3 regions of the Yersinia mollaretii ATCC 43969 genome follow, and region 2 is predicted to be linked to each of the others. Evidence: predicted binding sites of a transcription regulator. Region 2 holds the regulator's gene; each other region holds the start of a gene.

Region 1 (5,610 bases), 1.5 Mb from region 2:
ATCAACACCGACTCCGAGCAGGAGGGCGAAATCTATATGGGTTGCGCCGGTGGTATTGATTTCATTACGACGTTGGCGCTGAAGCGCGAAGCAGTTCCTGCGGGTTATCAAACCCTGAAACTGACCTTAAAGGGCCTGAAGGGCGGTCACTCTGGCGCGGATATCCATTTAGGTTTAGGCAATGCCAACAAGCTGCTGGCCCGCTTCCTGTTTGAGCAGGCAAAAGATTTAGACTTGCGAGTATTGGATCTGAATGGTGGCACATTGCGTAACGCCATCCCTCGTGAAGGCTCTGTGACGCTAGCCATCGCCGCAGATAAAGTCGATCAGCTGAAAAGCTTGAGCCAAGATTATCTGGCGACGTTGAAAAACGAATTGTCCGCAGTGGAAAAAAATCTGACTGTGGTGCTGGAACCCGTCACTACCGATGCAAAAGCCCTGACAAAAGAGACCCAACAGCGTTTGGTGGCACTCTTAAATGCGACGCCAAACGGGGTAATTCGCATGAGCGATGCCGTGAAAGGCGTGGTAGAAACCTCACTGAATGTGGGTGTGGTGACCATGAATGAGAATGAAGCAGAGATCATTTGCCTGATTCGCTCTCTGATCGACAGCGGTAAAGATTACGTGGTAAGCATGCTGACGGCAGTGGGTGAGTTGGCGGGCGCTAAAACCTCGCCAAAAGGCGGCTACCCAGGATGGCAGCCAGATCCTAGCTCACCAGTGATGGCATTGGTGCGGGAAACCTACCAAAAGTTATTTAACAAGACACCGAATATCATGGTCATCCATGCCGGTTTAGAGTGTGGTTTGTTCAAAAAACCTTACCCAGATATGGATATGGTGTCGATTGGGCCAACCATGACCGGCCCGCATTCACCGGATGAGCAGGTTCATATTGAGAGCGTGGGTCAATATTGGCAGCTGCTGACTGCGCTGTTGAAAGCGATTCCAGAACGCGCATAAATAGGTTTAACCAACCTATTGATACGATAACGGCGGGCTTGATGGGTCTGCCGTTTTTTTATGCCGCGTTATTCCCAGCTAAGCAGCAATTGCCGCTCCAGTTGTGGGTCAAGCAGGGTGACATGTAACCCCACTAACCTCACTCCCCGCCCTGCACGCCGCTCGTTCCACGCGGTTCGCGCCACTTGCAGCAAATCAGCTTTATTCAGTTGCGGCCAAACATGTTCCTGTGTTGTTTGCTGAAAATCATGAAATTTCAGCTTAACCCCTTGCCGGGCAATATGCAGATCCGGCCTCACCTTACGCAAGCGAGTTTCCAGCTCAGCATATAGCTGTTCAATCAATGATTCACAGCTATCCCAATCATGAATGTCTTCTGCCAAGGTTCTTTCGACACCCACCGATTTACGCAAGCGATCGGGCGAGATCTCTCGCTCATCAATGCCATGGCTGCGCTCCCATAGCACATGCCCAAATTTACCAAAACGCTTCAATAATTCAGCTTGCGGATAGTTTTGCACATCACTACAGGTGACCAAGCCCACTTCTTGTAAACGTTTTGCGGTCACTTTCCCGACACCAGGAATTTTGCTCAGCGGTAAATCATGCAGGAAGGGCAAAACCTGATCGGGCGTAATCACATATTGCCCATTGGGCTTATTTAAATCAGATGCGATCTTGGCGAGAAACTTGATGGGAGCGATGCCTGCCGAAGCCGTCAGGTGCAATTCATCAGCAATCGACTGGCGAATTTCTTGTGCAATTAACGTCGCTGAGCCGCTGCACACGAGGCAATCAGACACATCCAGATAGGCTTCATCCAAGGATAGCGGCTCAATCAATGGGGTATAGCGGGCAAAAATTTCACGAATATGCAGTGAAGCTTCTTTATACGCCGCCATTCGGCCAGGGATAACTTTGAGCTGCGGGCACAGTTTCAGAGCCATCGCCGTTGGCATAGCACTGCGTACGCCATAACGTCTGGCGGGATAATTGGCAGTGCTGATGACACCACGCCGATCCCGGCTGCCGCCAATTGCAATGGGAATATCGCGCAGGCCAGGATCGTCGCGCATTTCCACTGCCGCGAAGAAGCAATCCATATCCACATGAATAATCTTTCGCATGTCACCCCCCTCGCCACAAACCACTGTATAAGAATACAGTTAAATGAGGGAAATTCAAGATTATCCTAACTCATAGTGCCTACCCAATCCTTCAGTTGAAAGGTGGTAGTAATTATCCTAATCAAAACACCAACCAATTACACATATAACAGAATTGAATTCTGTTATTGAGGTTTTTAAGTATTTTGTTATTTATTTTTATAAAAAAATCATTAAATTCGACAGAGTCGTAAAATGTTAGTTATATGATTAACATTAACCTCAGAAAGATTCATTATTCACTAATGGATGGAAACTCAATATTATGCGAAATTATATAATGGCGACTTTACTATTATCTTCTGGTTTTTCAGCAAACGCACAGTCTGTTGCATCGCCTGTATTACACCCGACACCACAAATTATTGCTCACCGTGGGGGAACGGCTGACGCACCGGAAAATACACTACCTGCCATCAAAAAAGCGTTAGATAATGATGCCAATGCAATTTGGATCACACTGCAATTGTCAAAAGATAATATTCCCGTATTGTATCGCCCCTCTGACCTTAAGGAATTAACGAATGAATCAGGAAAGATCTCTGATTATACTGCACAGCAACTTGCAAAAGTTGGCGCTAATGTTGCTTATGATAAAAAAAATAATATTACACCTAAGACAGATGCGCATATTGGTATTCCCACACTTGATGAAGTATTGAAACAGTTTCCTACCACCACATTTTATCTCGACATCAAATCCCCAGATGCAAATCCGGCGACTTTTGCCAAAGTGCTACAAAAAGTACTTGAGGCGACTACTAAAAATGAGGAAAACCGCCTATCCCGCACCCGTGTCTACTCCACCGACGATACTTACTTAACTGCGCTGGACGCAGTGAATAAGACAAATGATCCATCACATCAGGTAAAACGTTTCGAAAGCCGCGACCTTACGCGGACTCAGTTAGCCAACATCACCATGGATCATAAATGTGATTTACCAACAGATAATAAAGATCGTTGGTATGGATTGGAATTACATCGCAACGTTGAAGTCGTAGAGAAATATACGCTAGGTGAAGGGCGTTCTAACGCGGTATTAAGTTGGGATAAAGAAGCTGTTGACTGTTTCCGTAAAAACACTAACGCACATATTATCTTCTTCGGTATCAATACTCTTGAAGACTATAAAAAAGCGAAAGAACTGGGTGCAGATGGCATCCTAGTTGATTCACCTGCCATGTTTAAAAAAATTGTCAACGACAATAGGTATTTGTAGTAACAATCAGTAATTAGAAAATCCAAAGGGAGTGTAGAAATAGCAAATAAAAAAACACATTAATTTATTACCCACACAAATTGGATATTAAACTATCTGAATAATAAAGCCCCAGACAACAAATAGCTGACTGGGGCTTTGTCGTCTCTACGATATTTATCGTATCGACGCTATTTTATCGGTCTTACCGCTAGCTATAAAATACGATATTTATCCAGCGCCTTCTGGCGAGCAGACTCTTTCGCCAAACGTTTCTTACGAGCATCACAAGGCTCAGGGCAATCACAGACTTTTTCCATCCCCAACGCCCCAATGCCGCCACAACTGCCCTGTAAGGTTTTACGTTTTACGATATAGCCGAGCGACATCGCAGCGATAGCCAATAGGAAGAAGACAAAGGACGCGATAAAAACAGTCAACATATCTCCTCCGATTAAGGCCGTTTTTGTCGATAAGGCTGGAATGCATCGGAATAGCGTTCCTCAAAGCCCTGATCGGTTTTGACAATCATCAATACCGGAATATCAAGCAGATTGGCTAATGCCATTCCCCGCTCCGGTCCAAGAACATCTAGCCCAGTCGATAGCCCATCCGCTGTCATACAGCTCGGATCTAGAACCGTGATCGACACCAACCGATGGTTAATGGGTCGGCCGGTATCAGGATCAATAGTGTGAGAATAACGGACACCATTCTGTTCGAAATAGTTACGATAATCCCCAGAAGTGGCTATTGCCATGCGCCCAGGCTCAATAATCTCTTGGGCACTTTGTGCCATGCCAGACACGGGCTTCTCAATCGCAATGCGCCACGGTTTGCTCTCCCCATTGTTGCCACGAGTCCGCACTTCACCACCGATATCAACCATATAGTTGGTGATATTATTAGCTTCCAGATATTCAGCCACTACATCGACCCCATAACCTTTAGCAATAGAGGAGAGATCGACATACAGTTCGGGGATTCGTTTGACCAAAGCCCCGTTTTCTACCGCCAGTTTATCAATACCGACCCACGCCCGACGTTTAGCAATTTCAGCTTCGGTAGGCACCGTATCTGGTCGCCCTTCCGGGCCGAACCCCCATAAATTGACCAATGGCCCGACAGTCACATCCAATGCGCCGTCGGTCAGGCGGTTAATTCGAATTGCTTCCCGGACCACTTTCGCTGTCGCAGCAGAAACGGGGAAAGGGGTATCCACCTCTCGGCTGGTGTTAAAACGGCTCAATTCAGAACCTGGCCGATAAGTCGACATCTGGTCATTAACGGCTTCCAACTCGCGATCTATTTCCTGCTGTAGCTTCTCTGGGCTAGGTGTCGATGAGTCACTCACATACTTAATTGAGTATGAGGTTCCCATGGTTTTACCATCGAGATTGATTTGCTCGGGGCCACACCCCGTCAGCAACAACGCCACCACCACAACCATTAGCCAATGTATTAACTGTTTTTGCACGATATCCCCAATAGCTCTATTCCCTACAGACTTGAAGCCGGATGGTAAGAAATTAGCCACCGAAATCATCAAGCATAATATTATCGTCTTCCACGCCGAGATCTTTCAGCATTTTGATGACTGCCGCATTCATCATTGGCGGGCCACACATATAGAATTCACAATCTTCCGGTGCCGGATGATTTTTAAGATAATTTTCTAACAATACGTTGTGAATGAACCCCGTATAGCCCGTCCAGTTATCCTCTGGCTGTGGGTCTGAGAGCGCAACATGCCAACGGAAATTATCATTCTCAGCCTGTAACTGGTCAAAATCTTCTTCGTAGAACATTTCGCGCCGTGAACGAGCACCATACCAAAAGCTGATTTTGCGCTTCGAATGTAACCGCTTGAGCTGATCAAAGATATGTGAGCGCATTGGTGCCATCCCTGCACCACCGCCAATAAAGACCATCTCTGCATTGGTATCTTTGGCAAAAAACTCACCGAATGGCCCGGAAATAACCACTCTGTCACCCGGTTTCAGTGACCAGATATAGGAGGACATAATCCCCGGTGGCGCATCAGGTTGTGAAGGGGGTGGCACGGCAATACGCACGTTAAGCATGATAATACCGCGCTCATCTGGGTAGTTGGCCATGGAGTAAGCACGCACTGTCTGCTCAGTGGCGACTGACACATACCGGAACAAATTGAATTTATCCCAGTCGCCACGATATTCCGCTGGCACCTCAAAATCAGCATATTTTACTGTGTGGGGTTCAGCCTCTATTTGAATAAAGCCACCCGCGCGGAATGGG
Region 2 (5,610 bases):
CCAGCTCATCAATCAGGGTATCCAGTGTCTGCGGTAACTGCTCTTTGCTGTAGTGCAGGAACAGTTCCGCTTTCAACATCGGATAAATTATGCTGATTTGGCGCAACAACTCGGCGCGGGTAATGCGACGGTGGTACATCACCATGCTGGCAATCAGCGATGGCAACATCAGCAAGTGCTGGATATTATTGCGATAGTAGGTCATCAGCACGGCTTGTTCCCGTGGCAGAATGATAATGTCACCGATATTGTCTTTCTCCACCTCAAACTTATTCATATTCAAGGCGTGATTGAGTAACTCTTCCGGTGTTTTATCCGGCACGGTGACATCTTTCGCGTAAGGCACATTGCGCATCAGTTGCAGATAGCAATCGAGTTGCTCAAGCAGTTGCTCGCGGGTCAGTGAACGCTGACGCGAAGCTAACAATGCTGTAGAGCAGAGATTCATGGCATTGGCGGCGGCCGCATTGTTGATTCTGACCATAATCTGACCAGCTAAATCATTCACCGCTGGCGTCAGCCAGCTTGGGCGCTGTGCTTCAATCGGATCAATTGCTTCCCGCCATTGCGGCACATTGGTATTCAGATAGGTGGTTAACGGGATCGGCTCACCAAAGTTAACGTAGCCCTGACCGAGATTCCGCAGCTTGCGCAAACCACGCAGCATCTGCAACAGACTCTCTTTCTCTTTGGTCGCACCGCGTAGCTCTTTGGCGTAAGTGCCCACTTCCATCACATGCTCGTAGCCGATATAAATCGGCACCAAGGTGATAGGACGCGAACCGCCACGTAACATGGCCTGAATGGTCATCGACAGCGTGCCGGTTTTTGGTTCCAGCAGGCGACCCGTCCGCGAACGGCCCCCTTCCACAAAGTATTCCACGGAATAACCACGGGTAAACAGCTCGCCCAGATATTCACGGAACACCGTCGAGTAGAGTTTATTGCCCTTAAAGGTGCGGCGAATAAAGAAAGCCCCTAGACGGCGGAAAATCGGACCAGCAGGCCAGAAGTTAAGGTTAATACCAGCCGCAATATGTGGCGGTACCAGCCCTTGATGATAGAGCACGTAGGAGAGCAGCAGATAATCCATATGGCTGCGATGGCAAGGCACATAGACGATTTCATGACCATCTTGCGCCAACTGCCGTACGCGCTCAGCATTATGGACATTAATGCCCTGATACAAGCGGTTCCACGTCCAGCTCAACACCCGGTCAGACAGGCGCACGGCTTCATAAGAGAAGTTTGCTGCAATCTCTTCCATCAGCGTAATGGCATTCTGCTGTGCTTTCTCATGGGAGATTTTCTTGGTCCGTGCTTCATCAGCCACGGCTTTTTCAATCGCCTTAGAGGCGAGCAGTTTCTGGAACAGATCCTGACGGGCTGGCAGGCTTGGGCCTACTGCCGCCAAGCGTTGGCGGGAGAAGTGCATCCGTGCCACCCGTGCCAGTTTGTGGGCAATGGTTTTATCCGTGCCGTGTTCGCTGGCCATGCGGCGCAGTGAAACCGTGGTTGAGAAACGCACAAAACTATCGCGCCCCAGCCACAAGACGGCAAAGAATTTTTGTATGCCGTTGAGTACGCGCAGATGCGGCGTACCATGACCTTCACGGCCTGGCGAGCGGCCAAACATCACAGAAACCGGCAGCATCTGGATATCCAGTGCTGGGTTATTGCGGTGCAGGTCCAGATAATCGTGGAAGAGTTTTACCGACTCCTGTTTCGGCGCGTAGTAGCGAAAGACCCTTGGGCCATTATCGATAAACACGTGGCTGGGAAGTAGCACGCCATCGATCTCCAATGGAATCAATGGGTCGGGCAGATCCAGCGCCTGACACTGCGCTCGCAAAGTCAGCAAATCAGCCTTAGAATTGTAAGGCAAAACGTACAGAATAGGACGAGACGGGTCTAACCCTAACTCAGTCACAGGATCTGCCGGAATAACCTTGCTTTTTACCAACAATTTAAGTGGTAAATTCAATAACTTATAATATATTTTACGCCAACCTGACATAACTACATGAAGCCTCTTGTTAGCAATTCATCGCAAGGATACCAGAAACTGGTTTTTAGATCTGTGGTGATGAGACAACAGAAAGCGGTAAAAATCATCATCTACTTAAGATAAAGGCAATAAAACATGGCGAACCAATCAACAGGGCTAACTCGAATCTATAAAGCAGCGGGTTATTCTGCGAAAGGCTTAAGTGCTGCATGGAAGAATGAAGCGGCTTTTCGTCAAGAAGCGGCCGTGGCCATTATGGCGATCATACTGGCGTTTTGGCTGGATATAGGGGCGATAACGCGTATTTTATTAATTGGCAGTGTCGTATTAGTGATCATTGTTGAAGTGATCAACAGTGCCATTGAAGCCGTGGTAGACCGGATCGGCAGCGAGTTCCATGAGCTTTCCGGACGAGCGAAAGATATGGGGTCCGCCGCTGTATTTTTAGCTATTTTGTTAGCCATTTTTGTCTGGATAACCGCACTTTGGCACCATTTGGGTTAATGTTATCGCGACTCACAGGGGGGTGAGTTAATAACAGGAAACAAATAAGCTGTGATTAATCCCTGTTTTTGTTCACTCTTTGGTTTCCAACACCCGCTTACCTGTATATACTCACAGCAAGACTGTATAAACAAACAGGGGGCGGAATGAAAGCACTTACTACCAGACAGCAAGAGGTTTATGACCTGGTTCGCGATCACTTAGCGCAAACCGGCATGCCACCGACCCGTGCCGAAATTGCGCAGCGTCTGGGGTTTCGCTCTCCTAACGCCGCTGAAGAGCATTTAAAAGCACTGGCCCGTAAAGGCGTGATCGAGATTGTCTCTGGCGCTTCCCGTGGCATTCGTTTGCTGATGGAAGAAGAAGATGGCCTGCCACTGATTGGGCGGGTTGCCGCAGGTGAGCCTCTGCTGGCACAGCAACATATCGAAGGGCACTATAAAGTCGATCCCTCAATGTTTAAACCAAGCGCAGATTTTCTGTTGCGGGTCAATGGGATGTCGATGAGAGATATCGGTATTCTGGATGGTGACCTGCTGGCGGTACACAAAACGCAGGATGTGCGGAACGGGCAAGTCGTGGTTGCACGCATTGATGATGAAGTCACGGTAAAACGCTTGAAAAAACAAGGTAATATCGTACAGCTTCTGCCAGAAAACAGCGAATTTCAGCCGATTGTTGTCGATCTGCGCGAGCAAAACTTCACCATTGAAGGATTGGCCGTTGGTGTCATCCGTAATGGCGACTGGATCTGACTTTAGTGTTTTATGTTTAGTTAATAAGCCGTTCCTGCTCAGGAGCGGCTTTTTATTGTTTATGCTCAGTGAGCCTAACTAATGACTTTTCTACTTCAAACACGCTTCAAACACGACGATATATTTAGATTGAGATGATTCCGACAAATAAGCTATTACCTGCTGTTTTTACTGCGCTTTATTAGCGCTTATTTCTATATATTGGCTGTGATCTCAGCGTTTAATATATTCAAAACTTCTAATATTAGCTTCCTCTGCTATAGTTATTTCTACGGTAAGCAAAACAATGAAGCCTAATTTAAATTATGAAGCTGAGTAATAATATAAATTAGATTGTTATTTATTCGTAGCGAATATTTATCGTATTGAACTCACTAAACTGACTAATCCCAAGGTAACGGAGATATTATGAATAAAGATCAAGCCGACGGTAACTGGAAGCAGATTAAAGGTAAAGTGAAAGAGAAATGGGGCAAGCTGACTGACGATGACCTGAAGGTGATTGAAGGCAAGCGTGACCAACTGGTGGGTAAAATTCAGGAGAAATACGGCTATCAAAAAGAGCAGGCCGAAAAAGAAGTCAAAGCTTGGGAAGACCACAGCAAGCATCGCTGGTAACAGCGTTAAAGGGATGTAAACTGATGTTGGTATCAATTGATCGGATCTGATTTCACCCAATGAATGCTTTAATTTAAACTGACAACTTCCTGTTAGCACGTTATTTATGTAAATGGCAGTGAAGTCAGTGACTCTGTTTTAATTAAGCCACTCTATTGATATTCGATGTATACCACCATAAGCACAAGGATGTGTAATATTAGAAGACTCAGGCTTCATAATCTAATTATATATCCGCGCCTATGTTTATTATATTAGGCTTAGGTATTCAGGTATTTATTACTCAACGCCATTCAATACTGACGCCTTGTGGGCGACAGTCTATTCGCTATCACCACTGAGTTACCTCTTTTTGCTCACAATCGAGTGGTCGTGATCGCAGTGATCATGACTTTCACAGGCTTCAACAACCCCGCATTCAGCACATAAACCGTGAGCTTCAACCACACTATGGCGCAGTGTAAAACCAGACTGTTTTGCTAATTGCGCTAGCGCTTCTTCGATACCCACAGTAGTACGTTCTGTCACTATCTTGCAGCGATCACAGATAAACAGTGCTGAAGTATGGGTTGGCTCTTCAAAATGATGGCACAGCACATAGCTGTTCGCTGATTCTACACGGTGAATAAAACCTTGTTCTAGTAAGAAATCCAATGCGCGATAAACGGTGGGTGGCTTCGCCTGAGGTTCCGAAATGCGCAGCAGATCCAACAAATCATATGCGCTGATTGCACCCGGCTGTTGAGCCATTAAACGTAATACTTCAAGACGTTGCGGTGTCAGCCGGACGTTCCGTTGTTGGCACAAGCTTTCAGCCTGAGCCAGCAGTTTTTCCTGATTGATAGGGTTCATCATTTACATCCCGCAGCATTCGAATTGAACTGATTTTACCATATTTACTGTTAATCGCCGATAGATGAAAAAGTGGGAGGAAGGCGGGTATCACAATTCTAGTAAGTCACCGCCAGCCTCAATATCAATTTATGGCTCCACTATCACACGGGCAGCCATAACAAGGTTCTATGGTATAATCGCCAGTTCCATCCCTTTGCCTTGTTCACTTAGTGAGCAAATCAATGGATAATAGATGCAGTAATCACAGATGAAATCACAGTAAATGCACGAAGCTCAGACATTTTCCAGCACTCAGGCCACTAAGCCGCCATACCCCCTACAGCGTTTCTCCGTCGCGCCGATGCTCGATTGGACAGATCGCCATTGCCGCTATTTTCATCGGTTGTTGACCAAACAAACATTGCTCTATACCGAGATGGTCACCACCGGTGCCATTATTCATGGTAAAGGCGACTATCTGGCTTATAGCGAACAGGATCATCCTGTGGCGCTACAACTTGGTGGTAGCGACCCGCAGGCATTAGCGCAGTGTGCCAAGCAGGCTGAGTTTCGCGGCTACAATGAAATAAATCTGAATGTGGGTTGCCCCTCTGATCGGGTGCAAAATGGTCGTTTTGGTGCCTGTTTAATGGCTGAGGCCAATCTGGTTGCTGATTGCATTAAAGCCATGCGTGACGTGGTTTCTATTCCGGTCACGGTAAAAACCCGTATTGGGATTGACCAGTTGGATAGCTATGAGTTTTTATGCGAATTCGTGCAAACTGTCGCTGAGCAGGGGGAATGTGATATTTTCACCATCCACGCCCGAAAAGCTTGGCTCTCTGGGCTTAGCCCGAAAGAGAACCGCGAAGTGCCGCCGCTGGATTATGA
Region 3 (5,610 bases), 1.2 Mb from region 2:
CGCAACTCTTCACAAGCGGCGGTAAAATTGCCGCTATTCAGTTTCTTTAATAAGGTCGAGTTGAGAAATGCGGTACGACCGACGTTATAAGTGAAGGAGTAGAGCGCGGCACGGGTGTAATCCCCCAATGGCACCTTCACTGCGCCATCAACCCACCTTTTCACTGGCAGCAAGTCCCGTTGCAGCATGGCGTCACACTCTTGATCGCTATACTGTTTGCCACGAATAATGTCGCTGCCAGTGTGACCATCACACAGGGTCATGACGCCCGCGACATCGTAATAAGCAGTGTGTTGGCGGCCCTCCAATCCCTCGTGCCCACCCAATAGTGCCGCCGCGATGGCGAGTGCTCCCCCTGCCGCTGCGGCAAACACCTTTTTGCGAAGAGTCGGTGTCATATCAGCGCCCTATTTTATGTAATGCGTCGTGACATACAGCAATGGCGGCGGGAATATCCGCTCCGGACTTATTACGCAGAAAATTTCGCAATATTTCTGTCCGTCGCTGCTCCTCTTTCACTATCGCGTCTTTTTCACGCAAATTGACGTAATAGGTTTTGATGGTAAAAATAATGCTAATTATTGTTCCAAGAATAAAGATGTAATCTTGCAGGCTCAGCGCCGAAAATAAGGCAAGTGTGCCTGTCCACCAATACGGCAGCTGACTTTGTTCATTCATTTATTTTCTCCTATCGATACACTGCACGTATTACCAACAGAAACAGGAAAGCCCCGACAATGCGGGGCTTTCCTATTGATTAATCAGTATGTAACGAACCAGTGATATCAGACTAAACCACTTTATGCGGACCGCGTTAGTTTTTTTTATCATTATTTTTCTGGGCTAAAAATAGCGCTGAATAATAACAAAAAAACCCGCCTTAGCGGGTTCTGAAATGTTTTTAATTGCGTAACCAATAAGGCAGTTATGTCAGACTAATACACTTTTTGCGGACCGTGTTACTGTTTTTTCATAAATATGTAAATTTTCGATTAAAGGGTCCATTTCCAATTTTACATTTAACATTGCTAGGCAGCCATCAATAAACCCTTCGGCCATCTGCATATTAATCCTAACTAATTTTTCATCTCTTTTCTGCTGACGTGCAATTGCCCGCTTAGATTGATTAAGGACGTAATGACGAATAATCAATTCATACTCATCCGGCCGATACTGCTTTAGCCGAGAAATGCAACCATCCACCACTAAACCATCATCATCACAACAGGATGCTTTGCTTTTAGAATTATCGGGCAATAGCCCTTTGAAGCCCGCTGCAATAGAGGAATAATCCAGCCCTGAGCTGTACTTCGCCCAGACTCCCCAGCGCGCCAAGACTAATTGAATATCTCTCATGCTCTGATGCTTCACGCTGTGGTTTCCAGTTTGCGTACCGCTGATTGAACTCATAAATAACTACTCCACAAAGGCGGGGTCAGGCGATGACACCTCAGCCTATCGATTGCGCAACAACGGAAACCACCGATGAGTCAGGCTGCCGTCTTCTTGTGATAACCAGAGCAACTCAGGCCGCTAACACTGCGGGCAGTACCTGTTGCAGGTGCGTTCTCATACATTTCTCTTATATGTTTTGATTGATTATTACCGCAAGTGATTTTATAGTCAATACCGCAGGTGATTGGATATTATTGCTAACGGTAATAAAATTGAGCCATGAAAAAGAAGCCATTGACGCCAGAACAGTTAGACGACGCTAAGCGGCTGAAAGAGCTGTTTAACGCCAAGAAAAAAGCACTGGGTATATCCCAGGAGTCGGTTGCGCACGAATTAGGGGTGGGTCAGAGTGCCGTGAATCAATTCCTCAACGGCATTAATCCACTGAATGTGACCAACGCCGCCGCTTTTGCCAAAGTACTCAATGAGCCTATCAGCAGCTTTAGTCCCTCACTGGCAAAGGAGTTGGCGAAAATGGCCGAGAGCCTGTCAATATCGACTCGCTCTGGGTTAAAAGACAAACCGACGGGTTCTGTCGCCAACAGTTATCCCTTGATCAGTTGGATCAGTGCGGGCAGTTGGTATGAAGCCATAGAGCCTTACACCTTGCGTGATATTGAGATCTGGCCAGAGTCGACTAAAAATGCGCACGACAGTGCATTTTGGCTCAGTGTGAAAGGCGACTCCATGACCTCCCCTTCGGGTATCAGCTTCCCGGAAGGCATGATTATTCTGGTTGATCCAGAAAAAGAGCCGATGCCGGGTAATTTTGTTATCGCGAAACTGACGGATGATAACGAAGCGACATTTAAGAAGCTCATTGTCGATGCGGGCGTTAAATATTTGAAACCCCTGAATCCCGCCTACCGGCTCATCGAGCTAACAGGTAACTGCAAAATCGTGGGCGTGGTGGTCGATGCTCGCTGGTTACAAATAGATTAGCCTCACATGACGGTTATCTTGCTAACCGGACGGCTAAAAAAATCTAAATTACCTGTATAAACAGTCAGATAATATCCCGTATAAAAAACAGCCGCAGGTGATTAGTCATTAAATCACTTGCGGTTGTTTAATTACCATATAAATAATTATAAAAGTGATTTAATTTCCTAGAGTAGTGGTAATCTCGTTGTTTTACACCCAAAAACACTGTACATTAACACAGTTAATTACTCATTTAGGAAAAATCCATGCGCGTTGAATTGATTTATGACAAACGGAATGTCGCGGGCCTAACTAATGCCGGTGAAATGATTAAGGCTGAGTTAACCAAACGTGTACATCGTGTGTTTCCAGGTGCTGACGTTAAGGTCAAAGCGATGCAGGCTAACGGTATCAACACTGATGCCAACAAACAGGAAAAATCAGTGCTCAATCGCTTGGTTGAAGAGATGTTTGATGAAGCAGACGAATGGCTGGTTACTGAGTCTTGAGATGAGATTATCTGGGTGAATCAGCGGCTATTTCTGATAGAGCAAGTGTCACCCAGCAAAACCAAACAGTTTCTGCGGATTTGCAGTATAAATTTCAATCACACCTATGAATTGTAGTGACCCATCCCAGCTTCAATGCGCCCGGTACACACTCGCTGTACCCGTATTTAGGCTGAATTTACACTTTAAATATCACTATTTTTTTCAACATTATTTTTATTCTTATCATTAAATTTTAAGCGATGCAGTTAGCAAGTTTATGTTTTTATTAGATATCGATAGCAACAAAATCCCTCACTTCTGTCACTGTTACATAAACAAGCATTAACAATGGCGCACTTATCGCGCTTTGTTACTGTGACTCAGCTCAAGTTTTTCCCTGCCAAGCCGTTACTTGAATCATGCCTTCCCATTTATTTAGGACGCTCTATGCTTGATTCCATTCGTTCACGTATCTTGGCTGCCTGCATCATCATCGTGGCAGGCTCGCTCGCCATTAACACTTATTTTAACTACTCCGTTGCTAACAAATATAACAGCAGCGCAATCGATAACACATTGACCGCCGTTACCGCGAGTCATGGTGTTGGGATTGCAGACTGGGTGGCGACGAAAACACAAATGATTGTGTCGCTAAAAGAGAGTGCGCTGACGGCTGATCCGACCGCAGCCCTGCGTCAAGTGGCTGCTGCGGGCAATTTCATTAACGTTTATATTGGTTACGCTAATAAGACAGCCACTTTTTCTAATCCCGACGGCATCCCCGCAGGTTACGACCCCACCGGGCGTCCATGGTATCTACAGGCGGTAAAAGCAGGTAAACCTGTGGTTACACCGCCGTATGTCGATGCGGGAACCAACCAATTAGTGGTGACGTTTGCACTCCCGATTATTCAAGATGGGAGTGTTAAAGGGGTATTAGCGGCCGATGTCACCATGGATAGCGTAATTGCAAACGTGAAATCCATACACCCAACGGATGATAGCTTCGGTATGCTAATTGATGCCGATGGCACAATTATCGCGCATCTCGATGCACAGTTAACCCTCAAGCCACTGAGTGACATCGCGCCGACATTGGATCTTAAAACCCTGTTAACGGCTACTGATCCTATTGTTGCCGACATCGGCGACCAGAGTAAATTGCTGCTCGCGCAAGCCGTGCCTGGCACGCAATGGTTTACCGTGGTTGCACTGGATAAAGCCCATGCCACTGCGGGTATGCGCTCACTGCTGACAACATCACTGGTCACCTTGATTGTCATTATTTTCATTGCCGTGGTGATTATTGGTTTGATTACTCAACGCGCCCTGCTCCCCCTAAACCATGTGCATAAAGCGATGGATGCCATCAGTTCTGGCACGGAAGATTTGACCCAGCGTTTGCCGGTCGAAGGCCGCGATGAAGTGGCGAAAATCGCCGAGTCATTCAACCGATTTGCCGACAAACTCAGTGCCGTGATGGCACAAATCCGTGATACCAGCGAGTCAGTGCGGATTGCGGCTAATGAAATTGCGGCGGGGAATCAGGATCTTTCGGGCCGAACCGAGTCTGCCGCCGCCAGCTTGCAGCAAACATCGGCAGCCTTAGAGCAAATTTCAGCCACCGTGGCCCAGTCGGCCAGTGCCGCCAGACAAGCCAACACGGCGGTACTCTCCGCGGCGAATGATGCTTCCCGTGGCGGCGAAGTGATCGCCAAAGTGATCACTACGATGGAGTCCATCGAGGCAGCGTCGGGCAAAATCGGTGATATCACCAGTGTTATCGATGGTATCGCTTTCCAGACCAATATTCTGGCACTGAATGCGGCTGTAGAGGCGGCACGAGCAGGTAAGCAAGGCCGTGGTTTTGCGGTGGTTGCGGGTGAAGTTCGCACACTGGCACAACGCAGTGCTCAGGCGGCGAAAGAGATCAAAACGCTGATTGAATCCACTGTCAGCAGTGTGTCATCAGGCTCGGGTCAAGTCCGTCAGGCCAGTAATACCATGACCGAGATTGTCAGCAGCGTGTCTGATGTCACCACCATTATGTCGGAAATCACCAACGCGGCAGATGAACAAATGCGTGGCATCCATGAGATCAATAGCGCAGTCGCGCAATTGGATACCATGGTGCAACAAAATGCGGCGCTGGTGCAGGAGTCAACAGCCGCCTCTGCGGCGTTGCAGGCTCAGGCGGCTGATTTAACTGGGGCGGTGAATCAATTCAGGATTTAGCTCGATACTCTCTAATTCGACTATTAGCTTAGGTTTCAGCGGGTTATCTCACCCGCTGAAACGCCTCTACCCCAGTAAGATCCGCGCCCCAATTTTAATCGGAGCAAAATGATTGTTCGTCACCCCCGCTTCACTTAACGCCAGCTTGAGTTGCTCCGGTGGCTCATCCAATGATTCATCAGCCAACTCAAATACCCCCCAATGAATCGGAACAGTTATGGGTTGCTGTAATTGCTGAAATAACTGTACCGATTGCTGCGGGTCCATGTGCTGTGCCTGCATAAACCAGCGCGGCGCATAAGCCCCAATCGGCAACGCCGCATAATTGAATGGCCCTAATCTTTCGCCAATGGTCAGCAGTTGTGGGCAATACCCCGTATCCCCCGTGAAATAGAAGTTAATCTCACCGCGTTTGACCACCCAACCCGACCATAGACTTTGGTTGCGATCCCAGGGGGTGCGCATACTCCAATGACGGGCTGGCACACAATGAAACTCAAATTCG

The links. Region 2 encodes LexA, which represses DNA repair genes until DNA is damaged. Its sites were predicted from a motif close to TNCTGTATGTACATACAGNA; they were not measured.
Positions count from the first base shown of each region.
Region 1: dinB (DNA polymerase IV) is a predicted target of LexA. The motif match lies at 2,115-2,134, and genes of this name have one in related genera.
Region 3: HRD69_RS18665 (DinI-like family protein) is a predicted target of LexA. The motif match lies at 2,603-2,622, and genes of this name have one in related genera.

Region 1 covers NZ_CP054043.1:2,327,956-2,333,565, reverse strand. The annotation lists gene pepD (beta-Ala-His dipeptidase) at 1-966, shown strand, start outside; gene dinB (DNA polymerase IV) at 1,035-2,093, opposite strand; gene HRD69_RS10320 (glycerophosphodiester phosphodiesterase family protein) at 2,398-3,354, shown strand; gene nqrM ((Na+)-NQR maturation NqrM) at 3,549-3,776, opposite strand; gene HRD69_RS10310 (FAD:protein FMN transferase) at 3,788-4,783, opposite strand; gene nqrF (NADH:ubiquinone reductase (Na(+)-transporting) subunit F) at 4,863-5,610, opposite strand, start outside.
Region 2 covers NZ_CP054043.1:792,566-798,175, reverse strand. The annotation lists gene plsB (glycerol-3-phosphate 1-O-acyltransferase PlsB) at 1-2,017, opposite strand, end outside; gene HRD69_RS03485 (diacylglycerol kinase) at 2,144-2,512, shown strand; gene lexA (transcriptional repressor LexA) at 2,659-3,267, shown strand; gene HRD69_RS03475 (CsbD family protein) at 3,676-3,885, shown strand; gene zur (zinc uptake transcriptional repressor Zur) at 4,228-4,737, opposite strand; gene dusA (tRNA dihydrouridine(20/20a) synthase DusA) at 5,003-5,610, shown strand, end outside.
Region 3 covers NZ_CP054043.1:4,198,092-4,203,701, forward strand. The annotation lists gene HRD69_RS18645 (lysozyme) at 1-398, opposite strand, end outside; gene HRD69_RS18650 (hypothetical protein) at 400-678, opposite strand; gene HRD69_RS18655 (antiterminator Q family protein) at 931-1,356, opposite strand; gene HRD69_RS18660 (LexA family protein) at 1,675-2,397, shown strand; gene HRD69_RS18665 (DinI-like family protein) at 2,646-2,888, shown strand; gene HRD69_RS18670 (methyl-accepting chemotaxis protein) at 3,318-5,105, shown strand; gene HRD69_RS18675 (MBL fold metallo-hydrolase) at 5,172-5,610, opposite strand, start outside.